Regions from separate parts of the Microbacterium hanjuni genome, predicted to be linked through region 2. Evidence: predicted binding sites of a transcription regulator. Region 2 holds the regulator's gene; each other region holds the start of a gene.
The links. Region 2 encodes LexA, which represses DNA repair genes until DNA is damaged. Its sites were predicted from a motif close to TCGAACANNTGTTCGA; they were not measured.
Positions count from the first base shown of each region.

Region 1: ACFXP5_RS06985 (HNH endonuclease signature motif containing protein) is a predicted target of LexA. The motif match lies at 7,748-7,763, and genes of this name have one in related genera.
Region 3: ACFXP5_RS09085 (Rv2578c family radical SAM protein) is a predicted target of LexA. The motif match lies at 6,009-6,024, and genes of this name have one in related genera.

Region 1 covers NZ_JBIGIK010000001.1:1,429,209-1,439,161, forward strand. Annotated here, with positions in the region: gene ACFXP5_RS06955 (SDR family oxidoreductase) at 1-790, shown strand, start outside; gene ACFXP5_RS06960 (MFS transporter) at 1,234-2,424, shown strand; gene ACFXP5_RS06965 (LuxR C-terminal-related transcriptional regulator) at 2,331-4,673, opposite strand; gene ACFXP5_RS06970 (septum formation family protein) at 4,892-5,407, opposite strand; gene ACFXP5_RS06975 (BLUF domain-containing protein) at 5,468-5,914, opposite strand; gene ACFXP5_RS06980 (hypothetical protein) at 5,911-6,141, opposite strand; gene ACFXP5_RS06985 (HNH endonuclease signature motif containing protein) at 6,238-7,737, opposite strand; gene ACFXP5_RS06990 (hypothetical protein) at 7,866-8,222, shown strand; gene ACFXP5_RS06995 (YccF domain-containing protein) at 8,304-8,708, opposite strand; gene ACFXP5_RS07000 (hypothetical protein) at 9,362-9,511, opposite strand; gene ACFXP5_RS07005 (sugar transferase) at 9,929-9,953, shown strand, end outside.
Region 2 covers NZ_JBIGIK010000003.1:22,208-32,160, reverse strand. Annotated here, with positions in the region: gene ACFXP5_RS12380 (class I SAM-dependent methyltransferase) at 1-352, opposite strand, end outside; gene hflX (GTPase HflX) at 456-1,973, shown strand; gene ACFXP5_RS12370 (S9 family peptidase) at 2,041-3,975, opposite strand; gene lexA (transcriptional repressor LexA) at 4,051-4,740, opposite strand; gene ACFXP5_RS12360 (LysM peptidoglycan-binding domain-containing protein) at 4,998-5,354, shown strand; gene ACFXP5_RS12355 (histidinol-phosphate transaminase) at 5,579-6,664, shown strand; gene hisB (imidazoleglycerol-phosphate dehydratase HisB) at 6,661-7,269, shown strand; gene hisH (imidazole glycerol phosphate synthase subunit HisH) at 7,266-7,916, shown strand; gene priA (bifunctional 1-(5-phosphoribosyl)-5-((5-phosphoribosylamino)methylideneamino)imidazole-4-carboxamide isomerase/phosphoribosylanthranilate isomerase PriA) at 7,963-8,709, shown strand; gene ACFXP5_RS12335 (SseB family protein) at 8,693-9,466, shown strand; gene ACFXP5_RS12330 (DUF1844 domain-containing protein) at 9,751-9,953, opposite strand, start outside.
Region 3 covers NZ_JBIGIK010000002.1:292,217-302,169, forward strand. Annotated here, with positions in the region: gene ACFXP5_RS09055 (ECF transporter S component) at 1-188, shown strand, start outside; gene ACFXP5_RS09060 (ABC transporter ATP-binding protein) at 230-1,966, shown strand; gene ACFXP5_RS09065 (energy-coupling factor transporter transmembrane component T) at 1,972-2,784, shown strand; gene ACFXP5_RS09070 (ECF transporter S component) at 2,800-3,357, shown strand; gene ACFXP5_RS09075 (LCP family protein) at 3,461-4,702, shown strand; gene ACFXP5_RS09080 (M15 family metallopeptidase) at 4,860-5,873, opposite strand; gene ACFXP5_RS09085 (Rv2578c family radical SAM protein) at 6,033-7,094, shown strand; gene ACFXP5_RS09090 (DEAD/DEAH box helicase) at 7,268-9,421, opposite strand; gene ACFXP5_RS09095 (aldose 1-epimerase family protein) at 9,695-9,953, shown strand, end outside.

The DNA.
Region 1 (9,953 bases), on a different contig from region 2:
TCGCTCGTCGACGTCCGCCGACAAGATCGTCGCCGCCGGCGGTTCGGCCGTGCTCGGCGACATGTCCGATCACGACCTCATCGTGTCGGAGGCGCAGAAGGCGGATGCTGTCGCCCACCTCGCGTTCACGTTGGATTTCAGTGCGTTCGACGAGGCCGTCCAGAACGAGGTCGCCCTGCTCGGGAAGATCGGAGACGCGCTCGAAGGCACCGGAAAAGCCTTCGTCTCAGCATCCGGAACACCCATCCTCTTCGGCCAGGTGGCGACGGAGGCGGATGTGCTCGACGCGTCCGGCCCCGCCGGAGCCCGTGCGCGCACGGCCGAAGCGGTGCTGGCTCTCTCTGATCGCGGGATCCGTTCCGCCCTCGTGCGGATGCCGCGATCGGTGCACGGCGAGGGCGACCGCAACGGTCTGATCGCCTCGCTCGTGGGTCTGGACCGCCAGTTGGGAACGGCCGCCTACGTCGGCGACGGTCAGAACCGGTGGCCGGCCGTGCACATCAGCGATGCCGCGCGCCTGTTCTCCCTCGCGCTCGAGAACGCTCCGGCCGGTTCGGTTCTGCACGCCGTGGGCGAGGAGGGCGTGCCCATGCGTGCCGTCGCCGAAGTGATCGCGGCGAAGACGGGTCTGCCGGCAGGGCCGGTGGATGCTGAACCGCTGGGCATGTTCGGGGCGCTGCTCGGCGGCGACCAGCCCGCCTCCGCCGCGCTCACTCGCGAGCTGATGGGGTGGGTGCCGACTGGTCCGACCTTGCTCGAGGACCTCGAGGCCGGCTACTACACCAGCTGAATCGCCCGCTGAGCGAGCGCAGCGAGACGAAGCGCCGCCCGCCGCGCCCCTCCCGCCCGCTGAGCGAGCGAAGCGAGACGAAGCGCCCGCCCCGCTGAGCAAGCCCGCCCTCCCGCCCGCTGAGCGAGCGCAGCGAGACGAAGCGCCCCGCTCAGCACACACCCCGCGTCGCGGATCGAGGAGATGGAGGAGATCGAGGAACCTTGCGGGCCATGGGCTCCTCGATCCTCTTCATCCCCTCGATCCGCGACGCCACACCGCTCACTCCCCCCTGCGAGCGGCGGGATCGAGCGCCCCCCAGACACCCGATCCCACTTCGCTCAGCGCGCGGCGTTCTCCCCCGCTCACGAGTCTGCGATCGCGGTGTCCCCCATTCGGAGGACAACGGCTGTTTTCACCCTCGGTTTCACCCCCGGCGCGCCGCTTCTGGCAAGATGCCGCAGGTGCCCCGCCGCCTGTTCTGGTCGCTGCTCGCGGCGAGCCTCGTACTCAACGCGATGTACGGCGCGGTCGCCGGCATCCTGGTGCCCGCTCAGATCGCGATCGCCGACCCGGCGGGAAAGGTCGGGGTGCTCGCGGTCACGATGACCGCTTCGTCGCTCGTCACGGTCGTGCTGCGTCCGGTGTTCGGGATGCTGTCGGATCGCACGCGTTCCCGGTTCGGCCGGCGCACCCCCTTCCTCGTGGGCGGGGCGCTCGGCGCGGGCCTCGGCCTCGTCCTGCTCGGCCAGGCGACGTCGGTTCTGGCGATCGCGGTGGGGTGGCTGATCGTGCAGCCGCTGCTGAATCTCATCGAGGGTCCGCTCGATGCCGTGCTGGCCGATCGGGTGGCTCCGGCGGAGCTCCCCTGGGCGGCGGCGTTCTACGGCGCGGGGATCGCCATCGGGCTCGCGGTCGGCACGGCCGTCGCGGGGGCGACGCTGGCCTCGATCGGCGCGACGTACGCGGGTCTCGCGGTGGTGCTGGTGTTCGCCCTGGTCGGCTTCGCGCTCGTCGAGAGGGACCGCCCGCGGGTGGGCACAGCATCCACGTCCCTCCCCCTGCGTCGAGCGTGGGCGAGCCGGGATCTGCGGCTGGTCTTCGCCGCGCGATTCGCGCTCGTGCTCGGCCACCAGCTGGTGCTGGGGTACCTGCTCTACGCGGTCATGGCGTTCACGGGCCTGGGGGTCGAGGCGGCCGGCAGCACGACGAGTCTGCTGATCGGGGTGCACATCGCCGGCGTCGTGGTCGGAGCTGTCGCGGGGGGCGTGCTCGTGAAGGCCGACCGCGTGCGATGGATCGTGGGGTCCTCGCTGGTGATCGCCGCGGCGCTGCTGATCCCCGCGGTTCGGCCCGACGTCGCCGGGCTCGCCGTCTACGCCGCGATCGCGGGTCTCGCGCGCGGCGTGTATCTGACGGCCGATCTCGCGCTGATGATCGACCTGCTGCCCTCGCGCGGCGACAGCGGGCGCGACCTGGGCGTGCTGGGTCTGGCCACCACCCTGCCGCAGACGGTCGCCCCGGCCATCGCCGGCGCGGTACTGGTGGCGACGGGCGGCCTCTACGTCGCGCTGTTCGTGCTCGCCGCGGTGCTGGTGCTGGTCTCGGCGGCCGTGGTCTCGCGCGTCGGGACGCTGTCGTCGAGCAGGCGGTGAGCGACGGCGACAGCGATCGCGTCTTCGCGACGGGTGACGTTGAGCTTGCGGTAGAGGGTGCGGCGTTGCGTCTTGACCGTGTTCGGTGACACGTGCAGGCGGGCGGCGACCTCGTCGACGCTGGCGGTGCGCACGAGTTCGGCCAGCACGATGCGTTCGCGCGGCGTGAGCCTGGGCGGCGCGGCCGGAGGGGCGGATGCTTCGGCCGCCGGCCCGTAGGGATGCTCGAACAGGTCGCGCCCGGGCACGAGCAGGATCGGGGTGTGCAGGCCCAGCGTCCGCTGCATCGCGTCGACCTGGCGCACGAGGCCGGCGGACTCGTCGTGCCGGCCCACCCGGCGAAGGAGCACAGCGCTGAGCGCGAGGTAGGTCAGCTGCTGATCGGGCGTCGTCGGACGGGTGTCGGCGATGAGGCGGAGGGCGCGTTCATCGTCGCCCTCGCTCACGGCGACGCGGGCGACGGCGAGGCGCACCTCGGGTCCGTCGGCGCGGTGGATGCTCAGCTTGCGCGCCGAGACGAGATCGCCCGCGGCGAGGGCGAGCGCGGATTCGGCAGCATCCAGCATCCGCGCCGCCGGGCGCGCGGGCCGCAGACGCGCGCCGCGGTGGGCGCGCAGGGTGCGCAGACGCACGAGTCCTTCGTCGGGGCGGCGGGCGGCGATGTCGGCGAGGGCGCGCACCACGGCCAGGAGCGGCCAGTGCTCGATCGTGTCGATGATGGGCCAGATGCGGTTGAGCCACGCGATCGCGGCGTCGGGGTCGGCGTCTTCGAGCGCGACGCGCGCCTGGGCGATGCGCAGCATGCTGCCGGGGTATTCGTCGACGATCTCGGCGGGCCAGGGGCGTGCTTCGGCCATCGCGATCCAGTGGCGAGCGGCAGGGACAGCGCCGTCGAGCGCGTGGGTGAGGGCGATGCCGCCGAGGGCCATCAGTTCGACGCTCGGGCGGATCGCTCCGGTGGCGGCCTGCTCGAACTCGATACGAGCTTCGTCGGGGTGTCCGCCGTAGAGCAGGCTGACGCCCAGGTGCACGCGCAGGTCACCGCGGAGCGCTTGCAACTGCTCGGCTTCGGCGGTCGCGAGTTCGCTCAGCATGGTGGAGGCGCTTCGGGCGGCGCGCACTCCCCCGTCGCCGACACCGCTGAGGCGGCGCGCGATGCTCTCGAGGGCGCGCAGCAGGGCACGGTCCGACGATGAGCGCGGTGCCGTCTGCAGGCCGACGAGGGCGATCGCGAACATCTCGAGGGCGCCGACGCGGTGCTGACGACGCGCGTTGTACATGACCGCGAGGGCGAGGGCGATGACCGGATGCTGGCGCAGCTCCCCCGCGGGAATGCCCTGCAAGAGCGCCACCAGCGCCGGACCGTGGGCCGTGAGCAGCGGCATGCCGCCGTTCTTGATCGCGGTGGCGGCGAGGTCGAAACGTTCCGAGGCGGCGGCTTCGACGACGGCGGCCGCCCAGGCGCCCTGGTCGGTCAGGGATCGGGCGGCTCGTTCGCGCAGGGCGCGGCGTTGCTCGTCGCTCAGCGCGGAGCGTGCGCGGGTGGCGGCGCGGACGGGCATGGTCAGGGCGAAGGTGGGGTGGAGAGGATCGTCGATCCAGCCGCCGCGGCCGCTTCGTTCGGCGCGGTCGAGGAACTCGGCGGCGCCGCCGAGTTCGCCGACGAGTTCGGGGGTGAGCAGGGCGGGCACGGCGAGGTCGGCTTCTTCCTCGGCGAGGGCGTCGTCGGCGTAGACCCGTCCGAGCAGGCGTTCGATCTGCTCGCGTCCGATGAGGCCGGCGCGAGCGGCGATGCGGACGGCGTCGGGCAGGCCACCGGTGGCGAGCAGCACTTCGCGGGGGTCGGCGAGAGAACCGCGTTTCGCGAGGTACGCGATGACTTCTGCACGGGAAAAGCTGAGGTCGCGCACGACGAGCGCATCGTGTCGGGCGAGAAGGTCGAGGGGTGCGCGGGCGGCGAGGAGCAGGCGCACGTCGGGGGTGCGGGTGATCCAGTCGTCGAGGCGGGCGGTGTCGGTGTCGCTGAGTCGGTCGGCGTCGTCGATCACGAGTGTTCCGCGTTCGGGCAGTTCGTCGGGCAGGTGGGCCTCGACCCAGACGGCGTCAGCGTGGCCCGCGAACCACTCGTGGAGGAGGGTCGATTTTCCGGCGCCCCGGGGTCCGATGACGGCGACCATCGGGGCCGGTGCGGAGAGTCGGTCGAGCAGTCGTCGCCGCGTGAGGTGGCCCGCAGAGGGTGGTGGCGGCATGGTCAGCTACCCACCCCCACCGCACCCACGCAGCCCCCGCCCGCTGAGCAACCGCGCCCTCCCGCCCGCTGAGCGAGCGCAGCGAGACAAAGCGCCCGCCCGCCGACCGAGCACGCCTCCCCGCCCGCTGAGCGAGCGCAGCGAGACGAAGCGCCCGCCCGCCGCGGGAGCGCGCCCTTCCGCCCGCTGAGCGAGCGCAGCGAGACGAAGCGCGAAGGTCAGCGCGCGACTCCCGCGAGGCTTCCCTCGACACGAACGCCGTATTCGTAGATGATGCACTGCACGACGCGGTCGTCGAGCTGCGTCCAGCTGCCCTCGGTGGGCTGGAACGGCGCCCAGTCGAGCACCGAGTCGGCGTAGGCGATTCCGACGAAGGTGTCGAACTCGGCCGCGCATTCCTCGTCGGCGGCCGCGTCGAGGGCCTCCTGTCCGGGGAAGTCACCGTCGGGCATCGTGAACTCGTGGTAGATCTCGTTGTCGTGCGGCTGGTCGCACGGCACGGCCGGAACTTCCGAGATCTCCTTGGCGTCGGCACTGGTGTCGTCGAAGCAGTCGCCCACGCGCAGCGTGAAGACGTCGGCCGTGCCGCCCTCGGTGACCTCTTGCGTGTCGGCGTCGCGGGCGACGGTCTCGCCGCCTCCGCCGATGAGACCTTGGATGGCGGAGCATCCCCCTAGTGCGATGACGGACAGGAGTGCTGCGGCGGCGATGCTGGAGCGCGTAAGTGTTCGCATGATGTTTTCCCCCCGGGTTGGGCCCACCCTAGCGAATGCTGGGCGACCGCTGTGAACGGCTCAGGTCACTGGGTTCGAGCGGATGCGAAACCACATGCTCAGTTCGCGCACCGCGCGCAAGGTTGCCGTGGCGTCGCCTCGTTCGAGGTCGTCGAAGGTGTCGCGGAATCCGGGGGGCATCTCTTCGCGGGGTTCGGAGATGGGTTCGTAGCCCATCGTCCAGTCTGCGAACTGGCGTTCCGCGATGGGTTCTTCGAAGAGGATGCGCATGTTCGAGTGGCGAGGATCGATGTCGATCCGCTCGACCACGGCGCGAACGTCGCTCTCCGATCCTTCGAGCACCTGCACGAAGCGGCCGCCCCGATAGAGCAGCATGCCGGTCAAGCCCCGGTCGCTGTTGTTCTGGCGAGCTTGCACGAGCAGGTTCTGCAGCTCCTGGTCGTCGAACGGTGCAGCGGCGGTGCTGGAGTAGACGAGCGACAGCATGTCGGTGTCGGACGTGCTCATCGCGTCGGCCGCTCGACCAGGGAGTTGGCGGTGGTGACAGCGCGCATCGCGGCCGGCAGGTCGTCGAACTTCCCGACGGTGCGGGAGTACTTGTCGCAGGCGACGAAGATCTCGCCTTTGACCTGTTCGATGTAGCCGAGGAACTCGCCGTCCCTGCTGGCGACGTGGAAGCCGTCTTCGACGCGCGCCCAGACGACGCCTGCTCCCGGTCGCTCAGTGGTGGACATGATTCGAGATTATCGAAGCCCTCGAACTTGTGTTCGGCGTTTCCCTCGCTGCGCCAGTGTGATACATGCGCTGCATCATTCTCGCGGAGGCGCGGATCAAGCGACGAGCCGGAACAGCTTCGGAGGTGGAGCGATGCCCGCCCACCCGTAGGACAGCCCGAGCCTTCGCGTCAGCACCTGCGGCTCGCCCTTGCCGGGCGGCGGATGGAGAATGAAGTCACCGAGCCCCTCGCGCGTGATCCGCGACCCGCCGTGATGCAGCTGCATGTGATGGAACCGGCAGAGCAGGATGCCTCGATCGACATCGGTCGTGCCGCCCTCCGACCAGGGGTCGATGTGATGCGCTTCGCACATCGATGCCGGCCGGTCGCACGTCGGCGCCCGACACCCGCCGTCGCGCACGGCCAGGGTGATGCGTTGCGCCCCCGTGAAGGTACGCTCCTCGCGCCCCAGGCGCAGGGGTTCTCCCCCGTCGTCGGTCCAGATGGTGCGCGAGCTGGACTCGCATCCCCTCTGCAACGCAAGCCACGCCGGAAGGGCCTGCACCCCGTCTTCGGTGTGAGCGATGGCGGGTTCGCCGTCGAGCGCGTCAGCGCGGGCATCGGCGGTGATCACGATGCGCAGCCCCGCTTGCCGGGTTCCGAGCACCGACTTCGCGTCGGCGAGGGTGCCCGCCCGCAGGATGTCCATGAAGAGGTCGTACGCGAGCTGGTCGTTCGTGCGCGGATCCTTCGCGAGCTCATCGGCGAGCCGCTTCTCCTCCGCGTCGACGAAGGTAGGACCGCCGCGGCGCGGCCGCAGGGCGGAATCGAACACGCCCCTCAGCCACGCGGCGCGTTCGTCGTCGAGCACCACGCTCGCGCGGTTGAGCCCATCGGCGTCGACCCACATCCGGAACGACCGCCGAGCGAACCGCTCGTCGAACCGTACGGCGGCGCCCGCCGGGTCGAGGCGATCGCGGATCGTTCGCGCGCACGACGTCAGCTCCTCCACCGTGCGGTGCGGAGCCTCATGCGTGAGCTGCTCGGCGGCGAGCGCCCACGCGTCGACGAACTGCTCATCACCGTCGGGGTCACCCGTGGTCGGCGGCTGCCCGAGCCCACGGAAGATGGCGTCGTGCTGGGCCGAGGTCAGCCGGCCCTCGAGGCGGGAGCGCCCGAGCGTGGCGTGCCACGGCTCGCGGACCGGCCCCGCAGCATCCGCCTCCGGAGCAGCATCCGGAGACGAAGAGGGCGAGGGAGACCCGAACCCCGCCCCGTCGAGCAGCGCTTCGCCCAACTTCAGTTGCCGCGCAGCCTCGGCCTTGCTGGTGCCGGTCAGCTCTTGCACGAGGCTCGCCGCGTTGCGGTGCCCCTCACCCGCCGCCATGCCGCCGTGACCCTGCTCGCGAAGCGACCGCGCTGCCAGCACCCCGGCCGCGGCGGTGCGCAGCGATCCGGCGGCTTCCATCAGCGCGGTCGCTTCGCACATGATGCTCTTGATGTCGGCGTCGCACACGTCGACAACCCGCCGCGGGATCTCACGCGCCTCCACCCCGTCGCCCACCAGCGAGCGCAGCAGCGCGGTGTGCTGCTCGATGCCGGTGAAGAAGTCCATACCCATATTTTAGAACAGAAGTACGACACTCGTCAGAGTTATCCACAGGCTGCGACCAACCCGCAGCGCAAGAGTTGCCAGCCGTCAAGGGCCACCCCGAACGCGCATCGCGCGCGTACACAGCGAGCATGGACAGAATCCACTACTCCGGCGATTCCATTCTCACCGGCACCGAAATCGCACGCGCCGTGCTCGATTACGCCCAAGCCCTGGCCGAGATGAGCTCCTCCGACACCGTCGACATCCCGACGCTGAGCGAGGACGGCACCCCCGGCCGCTCGTCGCTTCTCCTTGGGCCCTCGAGTCAGTTGGCCTCCGACGTAGAGGTCTCCGAGCACGCCGACATCTCCGACGACGACCTGGTGAGGGATCTCGAGCTTCGGGCGGGGCGTGTGAGGCAATTCGGAACAACCGCGCCCGCCCCCGTCGCCGTCACCCGCTCCCAGGACGACGACGACAGCTGGTCGGGCTACGAGGTGATCTGACCCGCAGTAGGAAGAGAGCGGATGCTGCCACATCCCCGCCCGCCAATCCCGCCCGCTGAGCGAGCGAAGCGAGACGAAGCGCTACCGCGCCCCCGCCACGTCGAACGGCCCGCGCCCGACCGGAACGATCTGCCGGCCGAGGGGCATGAGCGACACTGACACCAACTTGAAGTTCGCAATGCCCAGCGGGATGCCGATGATCGTGACGCATAGCAGCAGGCCCGACACGATGTGCCCGAGCGCGAGCCACCAGCCGGCGAGGATCACCCACACGACGTTGCCGAGGAAGGCTCCGGCGCCGGCGGTGGGCTTCGCGATCACTTCGCGTCCGAACGGCCAGATCACGTACCCGGCAATGCGCAGCGATGCGATGCCCCACGGGATCGTGAGGATCAGGATGCACAGCACGATCCCGGCGGCCAGGTAACCGAGGAACAACCAGAACCCCGAGAGCACGAGCCAGATGATGTTCAGTACGAGACGCATCCCTCATCATCTCCCACCCTGCCTACCGCCCAACGCCCCCTACTGCCCGCTGAGCGAGCGAAGCGAACCTCCTCGCCCGCTGAGCGAGCGCAGCGAGACGAAGCGCCGGCACCCCCAGCGCGAGTCCCCTCGCCCGCTGAGCGAGCGAAGCGAGACGAAGCGCCGCAACCTCAGCGGCGCGGCGGCGGCTTTCCGTCGCCCCGGCGCGAGCGGATGATCTTGCGCGCAACGGGGATGAGCACGGGGGCGAAGCGGAGCAGGATGCGAAACACGGTGACTCGTCTCTCAAGAAGGTGAGGCACGCCGCCCGCTCCAGGCTTGGCACGCGTGCCGGGGGGAAGGGACGCGTTGGCAGCACATGGGGGATGCTGCCCGGGTCCGCCAGCGGTTACGGGCGGCGTGCGTGAGCCGACAGTAAGAGCGTCTCGACGGTGCGCGGGACAGCCTTGACCCCCCTCACCCCAGCGCTCTACAATCGCGGCTCCTCATGCCAAGACCACGACTCTCAGGACACGCCTACAAAAGTCGCATTGACACCATAGGAATCGGGGTTATCATCACATCGACCGCGTAAGCACGGCACCGCGGACCGTGGTCAAAAGTCCCACCCGAACCCCCGCCCCGTTTGTGCTGAACGGTGGCGGGGATTCTTCTTAACGGGTGATCAGCGCGGCCGCGACGAGTGCGATGGCGCCTGCGGCGACGAGCACGGCTGAGACGATGAGCCACAAGGGCTGGCGATGAGGTGCACGGGCGCGCACGTGGGTTCGGTTGCGCTTTCGGGAGCGCGGTCGGGTCGACATGGCGTGACCATAGCGCCCTCGAGTTACACCCCCGTGAAATCTCGCCCTCCCGCTCGCTGAGCGAGCGAAGCGAGACGAAGCGCCGCGCCCCACCGCCCGCTGAGCGAGCGCCGCGAGACGAAGCGCGCCCGCCAAGCGACCGACGCCCGTCCGCGCCCGCTGAGCGAGCGAAGGCCACACCCGCCCGCTGAGCGACCGATGGCTTATGCCGCCCGCTGAGCGAGCGAAGCGAGACGAAGCGCCGCCGCCACGCCCGCCCAGCCCCGCAACCCGTCGTTAACCGACCTCGTTATCTAGCCGACATAAACCGGTGCTAGCGTTCCGATCACGGGGAGATCGCCGGGGGGAAGGGAACCAAACACTGTGACGTCGCACCTACGGGTCGACGCGACACTGGCGTCGCAGCGTACCGACCACATGAGCTCCAACCGTTCCGAACTTC
Region 2 (9,953 bases):
CTTCGGGGTGCACCGCGTTGATGTTGGTCAGGCCCAATGCCTCCGCATTGCGTCTGACCAGGTCAAGTGCTCGATCGTTGACGTCGACCGCCCAGATCGTGGCGCGGGGCGCTTCGATGGCGAGGGACAACGAGATCGGTCCCCAGCCGCACCCCAGGTCGAGGAAGTTGCCACCGGATGGCGGCGGCGGCGTACTCGACAACAGCACAGCCGTACCGGCATCGACGCGGTCGGGACTGAAGACCCCACCGGCGGTCTGCACCTCGACAACACGGCCCGCGAGGGTCACCGGGATACGGCGCAGGTTCTCCGGGCTCGTGGGAGTTCCGGTGAAGTAGTGGTCGCTCCCCATGCCGAGAGCGTAGCGGAGAGCATCCTTCCGAGGGGAGGATGAGAGTTCACGGAAGCCTCGAGCGGCCCCGCCGGGTCGGGCGACAGCATCCCGAAAGGAAAATATGACAGACACCACCATCCCCCACAGCGCGAACGAGTCATCGGTGGACCCGATCGACCGCGTGCTCTCGCGCGCAGAAGCGCGCTCCGGGGTGCGTGTGTTCGGCGCCGCACAGGCGCTCCAGGATGCGACGACCGTGTCCTACGGCGATTCCGACGGCGACCAGTGGGAACGCGAGGATCGAGCGGCGCTACGGCGCGTCGTCGGTCTCTCCACCGAGCTGCAGGACGTCACCGAGGTCGAGTACCGGCAGTTGCGCCTCGAGAACGTCGTGCTCGTCGGTGTGCACGCGCAGGGCGAACAGGAAGATGCCGAGAACTCGCTGCGCGAACTCGCAGCGCTCGCGGAGACAGCGGGCGCGGTCGTGCTCGACGGCATGCTCCAGCGCCGCCCCCACCCCGACCCCGCCACGTACATCGGTAGCGGCAAGGCGCAGGAGCTGCGCGACATCGTCGCCTCGGTCGGCGCCGACACCGTCATCGTCGACACCGAGCTCGCGCCCAGCCAGCGACGCGCCCTGGAAGACGTCGTCAAGGTCAAGGTGATCGACCGCACCACCGTCATCCTCGACATCTTCAGCCAGCACGCGAAGAGCCGCGAGGGCAAGGCGCAGGTCGAACTGGCACAACTCGAGTACCTTCTCCCGCGCCTGCGCGGCTGGGGTGACTCGATGAGCCGCCAGGCCGGTGGCCAGGTCGGTGCCGGCGGCGCCGGTATGGGCTCGCGTGGTCCGGGTGAGACGAAGATCGAACTCGACCGTCGTCGTATCCGCACCAAGATGGCGCAGCTGCGCCGTCAGATTCGCGATTTCGCGCCCGCGCGCGACGCGAAGCGGGCCGAGCGCAAACGCAACACCGTGCCCGCCGTGGCGATCACCGGTTACACCAACGCCGGCAAGTCGAGCCTGCTCAACCGCCTCACGCACGCCGGGGTGCTCGTGGAGAACGCGCTGTTCGCGACGCTCGACACCTCGGTGCGCCGCGCGGAGACGAGCGACGGACGCGGATACACGCTCACCGACACCGTCGGGTTCGTGCGCAACCTGCCGCACCAGCTGGTCGAGGCGTTCCGCTCCACGCTCGAGGAGGTCGGCGAGGCCGACGTCATCGTGCACGTGGTGGACGGTTCGCACCCCGACCCGGCCGCCCAGCTCGCCACCGTGCGCGACGTGATGGGCGATGTCGGGGCTCGCTCGACCCGCGAGATCGTCGTGTTCAACAAGGCCGATCTGCTCGATGACGACACGCGGCTCGTGCTGCGCGGACTCGAATCGACGGCGTTGTTCGTCTCCTCGCGTACCGGCGAGGGCGTCGACGAGCTGCGCTCGATCATCGAGGAGGCGCTCCCGCTGCCGGCCGTCGAGGTGCGCGCGGTCGTTCCGTACGACCGCGGCGATCTGGTGTCGGCAGCTCACGAGACAGGCATCATCGTCGACCAGGAGCACCGCGAGCAGGGCACCTTCCTGCACGCGCACGTCGGAGCGAAGCTGGCCGCGGAGCTCGCACCCTTCGCCGCCTGAGTCGCCACGCGTTGCGCCGTGTGGTCGCCGTCCCTTCCGGATGCCGACCGCACGGCGCTTTCGCGTTTCAGGCGAGCGAGAGCGGCGGTACCCCGGGCGGGGTGAAGCCGAAGACAGCGCCGAGGAACGCGAGTTCGCGTTCGAGGGCGTCGATCACGGTCTCAGCCCGGCGGAAGCCGTGTCCTTCACCCTCGTAGAGCATGTACGCGTGCGCCACGCCCTGGGCGGCGAGAGCGTCACGGATCGCTTCGGCCTGCGCGGGAGGAACGACGGCGTCGTCAGCCCCCTGCAGGATCAGCATCGGCGCGGTGAGCTGCGCGACGTGGGTGAGCGGCGAACGCTCGATGTACACGGCCTCGGCTTCGGGCAGGGGACCGATCAGCCCGTCGAGATAGCGGGCTTCGAAGTCGTGCGTGTCAGCAGCCAGCGCGCGGGCATCGCCCACGCCGTAGCGGGAGATCCCGGCGCCGAAGACGTCGGTGCGCACGAGTGCGCCGAGCACTGTCCAGCCGCCCGCGGAGCCGCCCTCGATCGCGAGGCGAGCCGGATCAGCCCGTCCTTCCGCCGCGAGGCCCGCGGCCACCGCTGCGACATCGTCGACGTCGACGATTCCCCACTGCCCGCGTAGGCGCTCGCGGTAGGCGCGTCCGTACCCGGTGGAGCCGCCGTAGTTCACGTCGAGCACGCCGATTCCCCGGCTCGTGTAGAAGGCGATCTTGGCGGATGCTGCGGGGCCGACGTGCGAGGTCGGACCGCCGTGCACCAGCACGAGGTACGGCGGCAACTCGTCGGCAGGACCGACCATGTCGGGGTGGGTGGGCGGATACGCGAAAGCGTGCACGACGCCGTGCGCGCCGTCGACGTCGACCTTCCGAGCCGCGGGGAACCATTCCGCTCCCACCGCAGCATCCGCCCCGGTCACCTGCTCGACCCTCACCTGCTCGATCGGTGCGGCCGTCCCCGCGGCTGCGAGGTCGACGAGCCAGAGTCCGCTGGAGCCGTCCGGCGTCGACCCGGAGACGAGCACACGCGAGCCGCGGGAGTCTTCGATGACCGCGCCGGCGACGATCGGTACCGGCAACCGCTCGACGCGGTCACCGTCGATGAGCACGATCTCGTCCCCGCCGTCGGTGCGCACTGCGACGATGCGTCCGTCCTCCAGCGGGGTGTACCACCGTGTGCCGAGTACCCACAGCCCACCACCGGTGTCGGCGTCCGCCGGCGCGAGCGCCTGCACGGAGCCGTCCGCACCCGAGCGGTACAGGTTCCAGCGACCCGTGCCGTCGTCGGTGAAGATGACGTCGCCCTCGCCCGTCCACTCCGGCTGGAGGGTGGCGGCGTCCGGAGTGCCGAGCACCCGCCACTCGCTCACGCGGCCGTCGCTCAACGCGCCGACGCGCACCTCGGCATGATCCCACGGCATGTCGGGATGATCCCACGCCACCCATGCGAGGTTCTGTCCGTCGGGGGAGACCGCCGGTTGCGCGACGAAGTCGCTGCCGCCCACCACCGGGACGAGCAGCGCCGGGTCGGTGGCTGCGGAACCGTCGAGCGGGATCCGAACGATATCGCGGCGCGGCACGGGCGAGCCGTCGTGGCGCTCGCGGACGGCGATCAGCATCCCTCCACCGGTCGTGAGGCCGCCGAAGCGCGCGGTGGGGTCCTCGGGAGTCAGCGCCCTCGGGGCACCCCCGGGCTCGAGAGCCCACACCCGCTGGTCGGCCTTCTCGGAGTAGACGAGCTGCCCGTCCGCCTCGGTCCAAGCGCCGCCGCCGTACTCGTGCACGCGCGAGCGAGCACTGTGCGGCGCGGGGAGCACGTCTTCGGCGATGGTGCCGCGGTACCGGCGCACGGTCGTCCGTCCGGCTTCGGCCGGCACGGTCTGGCCCCACCAGACCTCGTCGCCGACGAAGCGGGCACCATCGATCCGCGGCGATGCGGACGCGACGGTCGCGGCGGACAGGGGGGAGGGCCAGGAGCCGTAGGGGAGCGTTGTCGGCATCCCCCCACACTATGGTTCCCCCTCCTCGGTTCCGAGTCGGCGGCGCCGATCCGGAGGTGGAGGGTGGGAGCGACCTCAGACGGCCCGCAGCACCGCCACGATCTTGCCGAGGACGACGGCTTCGTCGCCGAGGATCGGTTCGAACGCGCTGTTGCGGGGCAGCAGCCAGGTGTGGCCGTCGCGACGACGGAAGGTCTTCACGGTCGCCTCGCCGTCGAGCATGGCGGCGACGATCTCGCCGTTCTCGGCGTTGGCCTGGGAGCGCACGACGACCCAGTCGCCGTCGCAGATCGCGGCGTCGATCATCGACTCGCCCGACACCCGGAGCATGAAGAGGTCGCCCTTGCCCACGAGCTGGCGGGGAAGCGGGAAGATCTCGTCGACCTGCTGGTCGGCGGTGATGGGCACGCCGGCGGCGATGCGACCGACGAGCGGCACGAGTGCCGCGTCGCCGACGGAGGGGCCGGTGTCGGCGGGATTCTCGGTCGACGTCCCCGGCAGGTCGATCAGCACCTCCATGGCGCGGGTCTTCCCCGGGTCGCGGCGCAGGTAGCCGCTCAACTCGAGCTGGTTGAGCTGGTGGGTGACGCTGGAGAGGGACTTGAGGCCGACGGCGTCGCCGATCTCGCGCATGCTCGGCGGGTAGCCGTACCGGCTGATCGAGCGCTGGATCACTTCGAGGATCGCCATCTGCTTCTCGCTCAGGCTCTTCCGACGCCGGGTCTGCGGCTTGTCACGGGCGGCGGGCTGCGTCGCGTCGGTCATCTTCCCTACTCCCTCTCACCACCGGAACCGGCGGTCATCTTCGAATGTCGGAGGTCCGTGGTGTGGTCTTCCTGTCGAAACCGTATCCGGATTCCGGCGCCCCGCACGGTTGATTGCCGCGTGTCGCGTTCGATCCATCTCCGATCGGATCGATGTTGACATGTTCGATAAGTAGAAGATAGGTTCGGAAAAGAGATTCGCATCCGGTGCTCCCGGCCGAGGATCGGATGCGAATCTCTCACCCCCAGGAGGAAACCATGACCGCCATCGCACTTCCCACCACCGCCGCCTCGACGCGACTGCGCATCACGGCGCGCGGTCGTCGCGTGCTGGCCGGTCTGGTCGCTCTTCCCCTCGCACTCGCTCTCGGCTTCGCCGCACTTAGCGGCGGCACCGCGCTCGCCTCGCGCGATGCCGGCGCTCCCGCCGGCAGCTTCGAAGAGGTCACCGTCATGTCGGGCGAGACCCTCTGGTCCATCGCGCAGGACGTCGCGCCGAGCTCAGACCCGCGCGACGTGGTCGCGGCGATCGTGCGTCTGAACGCGCTCGACGGCGTCACGGTCTCCGCGGGGGAGCGCCTCGCGATCCCCGCCGAGTACTCCGCCGCCTCCTGACCCGCGCCCCCAGGCGAAGCCGTGGTGCGTAGGAGAGGTGGGCGTGCCCTGACATGAAGTCCGGCGCCGGAGCGTGATGGTTTTCGCGACGCTGGCATCGGGTCTGGCGGGCGACGACCGCAGGCCGTCGCGGGCATGCGTTGCGAAGGCCATCACGCGTAGGCGCCTGCGCGCACATTCCGAGCACGAGACCGGGCAACAGCATCCCCTCTACCATCGGAGAGGTGACCTTCTCACTCGACGACCTGCCCATCCGCGAGGACCTGCGCGGGATGAAGCCCTACGGTGCCCCGCAAGCCGCGCTGCCGGTGGCGCTGAACGTCAACGAGAACACGCATCCCGTTCCTGCCGAGGTCGCCGGTGACATCCTCGATGCGGTCGCGCTCGCCCTGCAGGACGTCAACCGTTATCCCGACCGCGAGTTCACGGGGCTTCGGGAGGCGTTCGCCGGATACCTGGGCCACGGGCTGACCCGCGAGAACATCTGGGCGGGCAACGGCTCGAACGAGGTTCTGCAGCACGTGCTGCAGGCCTTCGCCGGCCCGGGGCGCACCGCCTTCTCCTTCGCTCCGACGTACTCGATGTACCCCTTGCTGACCCGGGGGACCGGGGCGCAGTGGATCGCCGGATCCCGCGACCACGACTACACGGTGACGCCCGAGTCCGCCGCGGCTCAGATCGCGGAGGTGCAGCCCGACGTGGTCTTCCTCTGCGCTCCCAACAACCCCACCGGAACGCCGATGTCGCTCGAGGTGATCGAGGCGGCCTACGAGGCGAGCCCGGGGATCGTGATCGTCGACGAGGCGTACCAGGAGTTCGCCCCGCGTGACACGGCATCCGCCATCACCCTCCTCCCCGGACGAGAACGCCTCGCGGTGTCGCGCACCATGAGCAAGGCCTTCGCGTTCGCCGGGGCCCGGGTCGGCTATCTCGCGGCCGATCCCGCCCTCATCGACGCGTTGCGCCTGGTGCGACTGCCGTACCACCTGAGTGCGCTCACCCAGGCGGCGGCGACCGCGGCTCTCGCGCACGCCGACGTCATGCTGGGCATGGTCGACGAGATCGTCGCGCAGCGCGACCGCATCTCGGCCACCGTGGAGGCGCTGGGCTACCGCGCCCACGAGTCGTGGACGAACTTCGTGCTCTTCGGCGGTGTGGACGACCCCGCCGCGACGTGGCAGGCGCTCTACGACCGCGGCGTGCTGATCCGCGACATCGGCATCCCCCATCACCTGCGGGTCACCGCGGGTACGGAGGCGGAGACGTCCGCGTTCCTCGACGCTCTGGCCTCACTAGAATCGGGAGTATGACCCGTCCTTCCCGTACCGCCTCGCTGAGCCGTGCCACCAGCGAGTCGAGCGTCGAGCTGGCGCTCGACCTGGACGGCTCGGGGACCAGCGCGATCAACACCTCGGTGCCGTTCTTCGACCACCTGCTGACGGCGTTCGCGAAGCACTCGCTCACCGACCTCACGGTGCGCGCGACCGGCGACACCCACATCGACGCGCACCACACCGTGGAGGACGTGTCGATCGTGCTCGGCACGGCCATCCGTCAGGCGCTCGGCGACAAGTCGGGGATCTCCCGCTACGGCGACGCGCTCGTGCCGCTCGACGAGGCTCTCGCCCAAGCCGTCGTCGACATCAGTGGTCGTCCCTACCTGGTGCACTCGGGGGAGCCGGCGGGTTTCGAGCACCACCTCATCGGGGGACACTTCACGGGTTCCCTCGTTCGCCACACCTTCGAGGCGCTCGCCTTCAACGGCGGGTTGACCGTGCACGTCCGTGTTCTGGACGGTCGGGACCCGCACCACATCGCCGAGGCCGAATACAAGGCCTTCGCTCGCGCTTTCCGTCAGGCCAAGGCGTTCGACGACGCCGTCGACGGCATCCCCAGCACCAAGGGTGCGCTGTGAGCAAGCGTCCGCTCGTCGCCGTCCTCGATTACGGCTCGGGCAACGTCCACTCCGCCGTGAAGGCGCTCGACGCCGCGGGGGCCGACGCGCGCCTCACCGATGACCGCTCGCTCGTGCTCGAGGCCGACGGCCTCGTCGTGCCCGGGGTCGGCGCGTTCCAGGCGGTCATGGATGCACTGCGCGCCTCACGCGGCGACGACCTGATCGACCGCCGTCTCGCTGGGGGCCGTCCGGTGCTCGGTATCTGCGTGGGAATGCAGGTGCTGTTCGACCGCGGCGTCGAGCGGGGCGTCGACACCGAGGGCATGGGGCAGTGGCCCGGCGCCGTGACGGCTCTGGACGCCCCCGTCCTCCCGCACATGGGGTGGAACACCGTCGAAGCCGGTGACGGCTCGCGCCTGTTCGAGGGAATCGAGCGCGAGCGCTTCTACTTCGTCCACTCCTACGCCGCGCAGGAGTGGACCCTCGACAATCGCCCGCCCTTCCCGGCGCCGGCGCTGACGTGGTGCTCGTACGGCTCGCCGTTCCTCGCGGCCGTCGAGAACGGTCCGCTGGCGGCGACGCAGTTCCACCCGGAGAAGTCGGGCGACGCCGGGATCCGTCTGTTGGCCAATTGGATCGACGGCCTCGGCAGCGCTACTGTCTAACCTCGTGCCCACCGCGAACGACCGGCGTTCCCGGGCACGAGGAGCCATGAACGATTTCGCTTCCACGCCCGAGCTCATCCTTCTCCCCGCCGTCGACGTCGCCGGCGGTAAGGCGGTTCGGCTCACGCAGGGCGAAGCCGGCACCGAGACGAACTACGGCGATCCCGTCGAAGCGGCGATGGATTTCGCGCGCCAGGGAGCGGCGTGGATCCACCTCGTCGACCTCGACGCGGCATTCGGTCGGGGCAGCAACGTCAACGTGATGCGCAAGGTGATCAAGCAGGTGCGCGGCGTGCAGGTCGAGCTCTCCGGCGGTATCCGCGACGACCGCTCCCTGGAGGCGGCGCTGGACAGCGGTGCCAGCCGGATCAACCTCGGCACGGCGGCCCTGGAGAACCCCGAATGGGCAGCCGACGTGATCGGTCGTTACGGCGACGCGATCGCCGTGGGGCTGGACGTCCGCGGCACGACCCTCGCGGCGCGCGGCTGGACGCAGGACGGCGGCGACCTCTGGACGGTGCTCGAGCGGCTCGAAGACGCCGGCTGCAGCCGCTACGTCGTCACGGACGTGACCAAGGACGGCACCCTGAAGGGTCCGAACCTCGAACTCCTCCGCGAGATCGCTGAGCGCACCCCCAAGCCCGTCGTGGCGTCGGGCGGAGTCTCCAGCCTCGACGACATCGCCGCGTTGCGGGAGCTCGTTCCCCTCGGTGTCGAGGGTGCGATCGTCGGCAAAGCCCTGTACGCGGGTGCCTTCACCCTGGCCGAGGCGCTGGATGTCGCCGGAGGGTGACTCGCCGGCGGCCGACTCGGCCGGCGTCCCGTGGGAGGGGCGGCGCTTCGAGGACAACCGCCACGCCGCGGACGACGGTTCGGCCGACCCGGCGCTGCTCGCCGCGCTGACGGCTGAGGCCGGGGGAGTGCGCGACGCGCAGGCCATCGTGGAGGCCTACCGCCACGCGCGCCTGTTGATCCCTCTCGTGGCCGACAAGGGCGACGAAGGCATCGGTGCGCACGGTCTCGCCGTCGACAAGACCCAGGAGCTCTCCATCGTCACCGTCGCCGCTCCTGACGGTCGTCGCGTGCTCCCCGTCTTCACGTCGGTCGACGCGATGAAGCGATGGGATGCGAAGGCCCGGCCGATCCCCGCCGACGGGGTGCGCACGGCCGTCGCCGCGGCAGGGGATGACACCGAGCTCATCGTCATCGATCCCGGATCCGAGACCGAGTTCGTCTTGCGTCGTCCCGCGGTCTGGGCGATCGGGCAGGGCATCAGCTGGCAGCCCAGCCACACGTCGACCGAAGTGTTCACGGGCCTGCAGCAGAGCGTCGGAGCAGAACTCGCCGTCCTCGATTTCGCGGTCGAGGCGGGGGACCCGGCAGGCCGCCTTCGCGGTCCCGAGCTGATCGTGCATCTCAACCTGATGCAGGGCCTCGAGCAGGAGGAGCTCGACGCCGTGCTCGCGCGTCTCGCGCGCCGCTGGGCCGGGGACGACCGCATCGCGGTGCTCGTGGACTCGCTGACGGTGAAGCTGCACCGCTCGTCCTGACGGCGCCCGCGCCCCTCAGCATCCGCCCACCGAACTCGGACAATCGGCCGAACTCGGTGCGAACTCGGCGCGAACCGCACCGAGTTGCGCCGATTCTCCGATTTCGCGAGAGCACGATCGGCCGAGCGGAGGAGTTTCACAGCTCGAATCTCCTCCGCTCGCCCGAATCTCCTCCACCCACACGGTGAACGCCCCGCACCGCTGCCGCCCGTCTAGGGCCCGGAGCCCGAGGCCCTAGAGCGATCCGTTAGAGACGGAGACCGAGAAGGCCCGACCCCGGGAGGTCAGTTGACCGGCCCCGTCCACTTCTCGCCAGGCCCCTTGCCGATCGGGTCGGGGATGACGGATGCTTCGCGGAACGCGAGCTGCACGGACCGCAGGCCGTCGCGGAGGGAGCGCGCGTGCATGTCGCTGATCTCGGGTGCACCCGCGGTGATGAGGCCGGCGAGGGCGTTGATGAGCTTGCGCGCCTCGTCGAGGTCGGTCT
Region 3 (9,953 bases), on a different contig from region 2:
TCTCGGCCGTCATCATCGGCGCGATCGTCGCGGTGGCCGTTGCGTTCGCGGCGCACCTCTCCACCCTGCCCGCGTGGGCGGGCGTGACCTATCTCGTGCTCGCCGTGCTCGGCCCTGTCGCGTGGACGGCCGTCGCCCTCGGCGTCGGAGCGGGGCTCCGGCGAGCCGGCGTCGCCCGCCGCCGCTGACCGTCCTCCACGCGCTAGTTAGGGTCGGCTAACCTTACAGAGTGAGCCTCGACCCCCTGCTGCGTGTGCGCGGCCTGGGGATCACCCACGACGACGCCCCGACCGCCACTCCCGCCGACGTCACCTTCGACGTATCGGCCGGCGAGGTCGTGCTCTTGCTCGGACCCAGCGGTTCGGGGAAGTCCACCCTCGCGCTCGCCCTCAACGGACTGATCCCCCAAGCCGTCCCCGCGACGGTGACGGGTTCGGTGCACGTCGGCGGGAGGGATGCTGCCACCACCGCAGTCGCCGAACTCAGCACGAGCGTGGCGATGGTCTTCCAAGACCCCGATGCCCAACTCGTGACGGGATCGGTGCTCGACGAGGTCGCCTTCGGACCGGAGAACCTCAAGCTCCCCGTGGCCGAGGTGCTCGCGCGCGTCGAGAGCGCGCTGCGGCGAGTGGGGCTGTGGCATCGGCGCCCCGAGAATCCCGACCGCCTCTCCGGGGGTGGGCGTCAACGCCTCGCGATCGCCTGCGCGCTCGCGATGGGTTCGCCGTTGCTCGTGCTGGACGAGCCGACCGCCAACCTCGACCCGCGCGGCATCGAGGAGGTCTACGCCGCCCTCGGCGACCTCGTCGCGGCGGGAGATCGGGCCGTGGTGCTCATCGAGCACAACCTCGATGCCGCGGTGGAACTGGTCGATCGCGTGGTGGCGCTCGACGCCGGCGGGCGTGTGGTCGCCGACGGGACCGTCGACGAGGTGCTGCGCGGCCGCGCCGAAGAGCTGCTCGCCCTCGGGGTCTGGCTGCCGACCTCGACGCTGGCAGCGCTGCGCCTGCGGCGGGCGGGGTACGCGCTCGATCCCCTGCCGCTGAGCCCCGACGCCCTGCACGCCGCGCTCGCGCAGCAGCCCGAACCGCGGAGCTTCGGCCCAGCGGAGGAGATCCGGGCCCCCACGCTCCTCCCCTCGGCCGATTCTCCTCCGGCGGGACCTCCGGTCATCCGGGTGCGGGGGCTCACGCTCACCCGCGGGCGCTCCCCCGTGCTGCACGACATCGACCTCGACATCGCCGCGGGCGAGTTCGTCGCGGTCATCGGGGCCAACGGCGCCGGCAAAACGAGCCTCGTGCAGGCGATCGCGGGAGTACTGCGCCCGCCGCGTGGCACGGTCACCGTGGACGGTCTCGACGTGCACCGCGCCGACGCGCGCACCCTCGCGGCCCGGGTCGGATTCGTCTTCCAGAACCCCGAGCACCAGTTCCTCGCGCACAGCGTGTTCGACGAACTGGCGCACGGTCTGCGGATGCTGCGACTGCCCGACGACGACATCCACGCCCGCGTGCACGCCCTCCTCGAGCGGTTCGGACTGAGCCACCACGCCCGATCGCACCCGTTCCTCCTCTCCGGCGGACAGAAGCGGCGCCTCTCCGTCGGCACCGCCCTGGTGGGCGGCGCTCGCATCCTCGTGCTCGACGAGCCGACCTTCGGCCAGGATCGCGCGCGCGCCGACGAACTCCTGTCGCTGCTGCGCGAGCTGCAGCGCGAAGGGACCACGATCGTCGTGGTCACCCATGACATGCAGCTCGTGACCGAGTACGCCGACCGCACGGTGGTGATGAGCGACGGCCGGGTGCTGGCGAACGCTCCGACCACCGAGGTGTTCGGAGACGACGCCCTCATCGAGCGGGCAGGCCTCCGCCCACCGCCGCTGCGCCGCGCCCTCCGCGGCTTGGAACTGCATCCGTCCCTCGCGGGCGTCACCCGCCTCGCCGACCTCCCCGGCTCGCTGCCGTGACCGCCGTGACGACCGCGATCGACCCCTACGCCGAGGCGCAGCCCGCCCGCGGGGTGCGCTTCCTCGCCGCGCTGAACCCCCTCGCGAAGATCGCCGGCCCGCTCCCGGCGATGATCACGCTGGTCTTCGTCCGCGACCTCCGAACGCCCCTGGTCTTCCTCCTGCTCGCGTACGCGGTGCTCCTGATCGGGGCACGACTGAGCGGGCGGATGCTGGCGCTGCTGCTCCTCGGGGTTCCCGCGGCGATCATCGTGGTCGGCGTGGGGTTCTCGGTCTGGACCGACGCGGCGCGGGTGGACCAGTCGCTCGTAGTGCTGCAGATGGGCGGGTGGACCCTCTACGGCGGTGCCCTCGCGGTCGGCTTCGCCACCGCCCTGCGCCTGGGAGCGATCGCGACGCTCGCGCTGATCGGGGGACTCACCACGACCGGGCCCGACCTGGTGCGATCGCTCGTGCAGCAGCTGCGCGTGCCCTACCGGGTGGGCTACACCGCTCTGGCCGCGTTCCGCTTCGTGCCGCGATTCGGCTACGAGCTCGAGGTGATCCGGCAAGCCCACCGGGTGCGCGGCGCCCACGGCGGTCGAGGTCCGGTCGCCGCCGTCGCGCGGTGGGCGGGCTACGTCGTACCCCTTCTCGCCGGCGCCATCCGCCACGCCGAGCGGGTCGCGCTGGCGATGGATTCGCGGGCGTTCGGTGCCTACCCCACGCGCACCGAGCGGCACCTCGTACCCCTGCGCGCCCGAGATCTCGTCTTCGTCCTGCTCTTCTGGGCGGCGACGGCCACCGTCCTGCTGTCGCCTTTCTGGCCCTCCGTCTGAACCGAAGGATCGACCATGTCACGCGTCTCCACCGCCTACCTCCTCACCTGCGCCGCGATCGGAGTCGCCGGGGGGATCGTGCTCGCCGGGGCCAACTGGATCTCGACCGCGCTGTTCGCGACCGTGCCGTTCGTAACGGTCGCGCTCGCCGGCATCTGGTTGCTTCCGGCGGTCGTCGCGCTGCGCCTGCTCGAGCGCCCGCTGGCCGGGCTGCTGGTCGGTCTCATCTCCGGCCTCGTGATCGTGCCGTTCTCGGGGTACGGGTTCGCGAGCGTCGCCACCAACGTCTGGTGGGCCTTCTTCGCCGAGCTGCCGTTCCTCATCGTGCTCTACCGCTTCTGGCGCACCTGGCAGTACTACGCCGGGGCGGTCGTCGTCGGGATCGTCTACCCGCTGCTGGCGGCAGCATCCTTCGATCTCTTCTCCTTCCCCTGGCCGTTGCAGCTGGTGTTCGTGCTGTTGACCATGGCCTCGGCCGCGGTCGGGGTCTTCGTGGGGATCGTGATCGCCGATGCGCTGCGCCGCGCGGGGGTCGCCCGCATGGCGAGGCGGCGCCCACGCGTCGCCCGGTGACCCGGGCAGCTCGCCGGTGTGCGAGGAGGGCAGCGCGCCGCGCCGCTGCACCGATGACGCGGCGTCTGCTGTCTAGACTCATGCTCGAGCGGAGGGGGGACCGATGGCACGACGCCGCAAGACCGTAGCGCGCCACGCGCGGCTGGGTTCGCCGAGCGCCCTCGGTCAGGTGTTCACCCTCCTCGCCGTCGCCGTCGTCGTGCTGCTCGTCTCGGGCGCCGGCACGATCGCCTACACGGCGTACGACCTCACCTCCAGCATCGAGAACAACGCCGTCGAGCTCGACACCGTCGTGGCTCAACCCCCGTCGATCGGGGCGTACGAGGGGCCGTTCGACGTGCTCATCGTCGGCACCGACGAGTGCGAGCCCGAACTGGTGCAGCTCTTCCCCGGCCGGTGCACCGGCCCCGACGCCGGCGGCCAGCTGAACGACGTCAACATGCTCGTCCATGTCTCCGACAATCCGCGCAGGGTGACCGTCGTGTCGTTCCCCCGCGACCTGATGATCCCGATCCCGGAGTGCGCGGGGAAGGACGGCTCGATCCACTCCGCGATGAGCAAGCAGGCGATCAACTCCGCGTACGGCGACGGCGGCCTCAACTGCGTCGTCAAGACCGTGTCGAAGCTCAGCGGGCTCGACATCGGCTTCGCCGCGAAGGCGAGCTTCGGCAACGTGATCGCGATCACCGAGGCGATCGGCGGGGTCGAGGTGTGCATCGGCGAGGGCGGCCTCCGCGACTCGAACACGGGTATCGACTGGCCCGCAGGCCCGCGCGTGGTTCAGGGGGAGGACGCGCTGAAGTTCCTCCGCGTTCGCAAGGGCATCGGCGACGGCAGCGACCTGGCGCGCATCGGCAACCAGCAGCAATACCTCTCGAGCCTTACGCGCAAGCTGACCAGCGAGGGAGTCCTTTCCGACCCCGCCGCGGTGCTGCGTCTCGCCACCGCGGCCGCGCACAACATCGAGCCCAGCGAGAGCCTCGCGAACCCGCTGCGCATCGTTCAGCTGGCTCTCGCGGCGAAGGACGTGCCGACCTCCGACATCGTGTTCGTCCAGTTCCCCGTGAACGACGACCCCGCCGACAAGAACAAGGTGGTGCCCGACCAGGCGGCCGCCAAGAAGCTCTGGGATGCGCTCGCGCAGAACCGCCCCCTCGAGCTGACGGGCGACCTGGGATCGAACGGTGGAGTCATCGAGGCCGGCCCGACCGACGGCGCGGTTCCCTCCGAGACGCCCGTCCCCGATCCGTCCGCCAGCGCGACTCCCCCCGCGCCGGATGACGCGGTCCAGCTCCCCTCGAACGTCAACGGCTCCACCGCCGAACAGCGCACCTGCTCCGCGTAGACGCGCGCGAGCGGCAGCATCCGCTCTCCCCCTTCGCCCGTGTGATCCGTCCAGAACGTACGTACTCGACCAGCACGCACGTCATCGCGCCCGAAAGCGTGGGGTTTCGTCGAGTACGTGCGTACTCGACGATCCGGGGGTGCGGCGAGCGCGCCGGTTAGGAGGCGTAGTCGGGCGCGGCGGGAAGGCCGAAGAACTCCTCGAGCGTGCTGTACCCACCGTCGTGGTAGAGCCGGGCGATCTCGGGGCCGACGTAACGGAGGTGCCACGGCTCGGGGAGGTAGCCCGTGACGTCGGTGCGTCCGTCGAGGTAGCGCACGATCCAGCCGTGCTCCCAGGCGTGCTCGGTGATCCACGCGCCCTGCGTGGTCGCGGCCAGCTCGTCGATCGTGCCGCAGCCCGCTTCGCCGCACGCCACGACGTCGGCGCCCAAGCCCGACTGGTGCTCACTGAATCCGGGGCGAGCGCTCACGAGGTCGGCGCCCTCGACCCCGCGGTCACCGACGTGCCCGCGGTAGGTGGTCTGCTGGGTCGCGTACGAGCGGTAGCCGCTCTCCATCGCGATGTCCCCGGCGCCGGCGGCGCGCGCGGCCTGCGCCATCGCATCGAGGGCGTCCGCAGCATCCGATCGCAACTCACCGCCCTCGAGGCTCTGCACCGTCGCGGGCATGGCCAGGGGGAAGGGCGTGTAGTCGTTGGGCGCGAACGGGCGCTGCTTGTTCACGACGACCCATGCACGCGTCGGATCATCGAGGGGGATGCACGCGGCCGTGCCGGTCGCGATCATCGAGCGGAAGGTCTCGGCACCTCCGGCGGCGTCGATCACCGCGGCGTCATCGCCCGATTCGAGCGTGCGGAGGAAGTCGGGGTCGTCGCAGAGCGCCGTACCGGCCGCCGTGACGTCGAACGTCGGGGCGGGCAGACCCTCGGCGGGCATCGGCTGCACCGTGGCGCCGATCGTCGGCCGATCGACCGGCTGCGGCAGGGCGATCGGGGGAGCTTCCGCCAGTTCGGCGACCATGCCGCCGGTCACCGCAGCGGTGACGGCGCCCGACCCGCCGAAGACGAGGGCGGCGGAGGCTGCGGCGATGAAGAAGGTGCGGATCCCCGCCTCGCGATGACGCGCGTGCTGGGCGATCGGGGTGGCGAGGGTGTCGGAGCGCTCGCTCATCACCCGCGCCTCACGGCGCGAGCGGGGGGAGGACGTACCGGGCAACGTCACCCTCCCATTGTGTCCGACGACCCGCGCCGTGGCGAGGCAGCGGCGCGTCCTTCGATTGTGGACGCTTGCGCACTTGACACTCTTTCGTACATCTGTTCCCATGGAAAGATGCGATGGCAAGGACAGCAGTTGGGTGTGGCGGATGCTGCGGCCCTCCCCGGTATGGAACAGATGGACGGGCTCGTCCGCTCGGTCACGACCCCCGAGTTCGCGGGGATGACCTTCCACGAGGTGCTCTGCAAGAGCGCCCTGAACCGGGTTCCGGGCGTGTCGGCCATGCCGTTCGACTGGACCGTGAACCCCTACCGCGGGTGCAGTCACGCGTGCACCTACTGCTTCGCCCGAGGGACGCACGAATACCTGGACCTCGACGCGGGCAACGACTTCGACTCGCAGATCGTGGTCAAGATCAACGTCGCGGAGGTGCTGCAGAAAGAGCTGCGACGCGGGTCGTGGACGCGTGAGCCCGTGATGCTCGGCACCAACACCGATCCCTATCAACGCTCCGAGGGCCGCTACCGGCTGATGCCCGCGATCATCGGGGCGCTGGCGGAGTCGGGAACGCCGTTCTCGATCCTCACCAAGGGCTCGCTGATGCGGCGCGACCTGCCCCTGCTGACCGAGGCGGCAGCATCCGTTCGGGTCTCACTGGCCATGTCGATCGCGATCTTCGACGACGCCCTGCAGCACTCGATCGAACCCGGCACGCCGTCGACGCAGGCGCGCCTCGACACCGTGCGCGCGGCGACGGAGGCCGGATTCGCCGTCACCGTGTTCCTCATGCCCGTCATGCCGCACCTCACCGACTCCGTCGCCGCGCTCGACGATGCGTTGCGGCGCATCCGCGAGGCCGGAGCCGTGCGGGTCGTCTACGGCGCGCTGCACCTGCGCGCGGGTGTGAAGCCCTGGTTCTTCCAGTGGCTCGAGCGCGAGCATCCCGAGCTGGTGTCGTCGTACCGGGGACTGTACCCGGGGGTGTCGTCGCAGGCGCCCAAGCTCTACCGTTCGTGGCTCGCGAAACGGGTGCGCCCGCTGCTGCGGATGCACCGCCTCGACGGGCACGACGAGGACGAGCACCCCCGCGGTCGCCCCCAGCCCGGACTCGCTGCCCGCACGCCGCTGGCCACGCCCACACTCCGCCCGCGGATCGAACCGGCCACCCTCTTCTGACCCGGGCGCGCGGTCGTTGACGACACCGCTCACCTGTCGCAGAACGCGGGTGATACTCGCAGGTCGTGACAGGGGAGCCTTTAACGACACCACTCCCCTGTCACAACGTGCGGGTGGTAGCCGCAGTTCGTGACAGGGGAGCAGGGTGGATGCCGGCGCCGAAGCGCGCGGGATCAGCCGGCGACGTTCGACGCCTGGCGGCCGCTGAGCTCCTCGAGCAGGTCGTCGCCGGGACGCGCGTCCTCGAAGGGCGCGTCGATCTCGGCACGGTCGAGCAGCTCGGTCATGCGCCGCTGGCGCTGACGCGTGATGAGCGACACGACCCGGCCGGCGCGGCCCGCGCGGCCGGTGCGACCCGAGCGGTGCATGTAGGTCTTGTACTCGTCCGGCGGGTCGGCCTGAACGACGAGGTCGATGTCGTCGACGTGGATGCCGCGGGCGGCGACGTCGGTGGCGACGAGCACCTGCACGCGTCCGGAGGTCAGTCGCTCAAGGTTGCGCGTGCGCTTGGCCTGGTTGAGGTCACCGTGCAGGGCGACCGCCGAGATACCGGCGTCGTCGAACTGCTCGGCGAGCATCTCGGCGTAGGCGCGGGTGCGGGCGAACACGAGGGTCTTGCCGTCGCGGTCGACGAGCGAGGTGAGGATCGCGGCCTTGTCGCGGTGATCGATCACGAGCACGCGGTGCTCGATCGTGCCCGAGTCCTGGTCTTCACCGGCGACCTCGTAGACGGCGGGCTCCACGAGGAACTCGTCGACGAGAGCTGCGACCTCGCGGTCGAGCGTCGCCGAGAACAGCAGCTTCTGGCTGCCCTCCGCGGTGTGGCGCAGGATGCGCTGCACCGGCTCGAGGAAACCGAGCTCGCACATGTGGTCGGCCTCGTCGAGCACCGCGATGGTGACCTCGGACAGGTCGAGCTTGCCCTGCTCGATGAGGTCCTCGATGCGGCCGGGGGTACCGATGATGATGTCGACGCCCTTACGCAGCGCTCCGACCTGGCGGCCCTGGGGCACGCCACCGTAGATCTGCGTCGTGAACAGGCCCACGCTGCGCGCGATCGGCTGCACGGTGCGGTCGATCTGCAGAGCCAACTCGCGGGTGGGCGCGAGGATCAGCGCGCGGGGCTTCCGGGCGAAAGCACGCTTCTGCCCCGCGCCGGCACGCAGCACGCTTTCCACGAGCGGAGCGCCGAAGGCGATCGTCTTCCCGGAACCGGTGCGCCCGCGGGCGAGCACGTCGCGACCCTCGAGGATCGGCGCGACGGTGGCTGCCTGAATGGGGAAGGGGCTCGGCGCGCCGAGCTCGGTGAGCACCTGCACGATGTTCTGGCCGAGGCCGAGGTCGGCGAAGGACGCTTCTCCGACGCTCGTCGCGTCGACGGCCTCCGCCTGCAGGCGCTCGTGCACGGTGTCGACACGGTTCTCCTGCTGAGTGGTGCGCGCCGGCTTGCTCCAGTCGGAGCGACCAGGACGCTCTTCGCGGGCCGGACGCTCCCGGCGGTCGAAGGAACGCGTCGGACGCTCGTCGGAACGGGCCGGACGCTCGTCGGACGCACGCCGCGGGCGGGGATCGAAGGAGCGGGCGGAGCGGGCGGGGCGATCTTTCAGACGCGCCTGACGCTCGGCGAAGGTCGGAGCGGGACGATCGTTCGGACGATCGGGCCGGTCATCGAAGGACCGCGCCGGGCGGTCGAAGGAGCGGGCCGGACGCTCGTCGTTGGAACGGGCCGGACGGTCATCGCGACGCGGCCGCTCGTCATAGGAACGCACCGGGCGGTCGTTCGAACGCACGGGGCGGTCGTTCGAGCGGGCCGGGCGATCGAAGGACCGCGCCGGACGGTCGTCGTTCGAGCGCACGGGGCGATCGAAGGAGCGGGCGGGGCGATCGTCGGAGGAACGCGTGGGGCGATCGTTCGAACGCGCGGGACGCTCGTCGTAGGAGCGTGCAGGACGGTCGTTCGAGCGGGCCGGACGCTCGTCGAACGAACGCGCGGGGCGGTCGAACGAACGCGCGGGGCGATCGTCGTACGAGCGGGCGGGGCGCTCCTCGTGGCGCGCTGCGCCGGCCGAGTGCGTGCGGATGCCGCGGGAGGCGTCGCGGCCGGCGCGCTCCTGCGCAGTCCAACGGCGCTTGGGGGCGGCGTCGGTCGCCTCGGCGGGGCGGTGACCCCGGTGGCTGGGGCTCTTGCTGCCGGGCTTGCTCGCCGACCACGAGGAACCGGCCTCGTCGGGGCGACGCTTGCGATCCTGGTAGGCGGGCTTGTCGCCGTACCGCGGCTCGAAGTTCTTCGCGGGCCGGCCGCCGGCCGGCTTCTTGTTCTTGGGCATGGGTGTGTCCTTCTGAGTTCTCGCACGAGAACAGCGTCCGCGCTCGCGCGGACTACCCGGACTACCGTCGGCCGGGGCCATTCCTGTTATGGTCCGGGGCGCAGATCGGCCCCTGGAATCGGCCCCGAGGACTGACAGAATTGCACGCGCCTCAGCGCGGTGTCCTCCGCCGACCTGCCAACGCTATCCCACTCCCCTGTGAAGACGCCTCCCTCGCACCTAGGGTGGAGGGGCGACGGATGCTGCGTCCGACCGCCGAGCGAGGAGCGCCGCATGAGTACCGATCCCACCGGCCACCGCTTCACTCTGACCCGCGGCACGGTCACCGCGGAGGTCGCCCAGGTCGGGGCGGCGCTGCGCGCGCTCACCGTGGACGGTACGGATCTGGCTCCCCGCTACTCCGACGATTCGCCGACGCCCGCAGCATCCGGGGTCGTCCTCGTGCCGTGGCCCAATCGCATCCGCGACGGCATCTGGGACGACGAGGGAACGGTCCGCCGCCTCGCGATCTCCGAACCCGCTCTCGGAAACG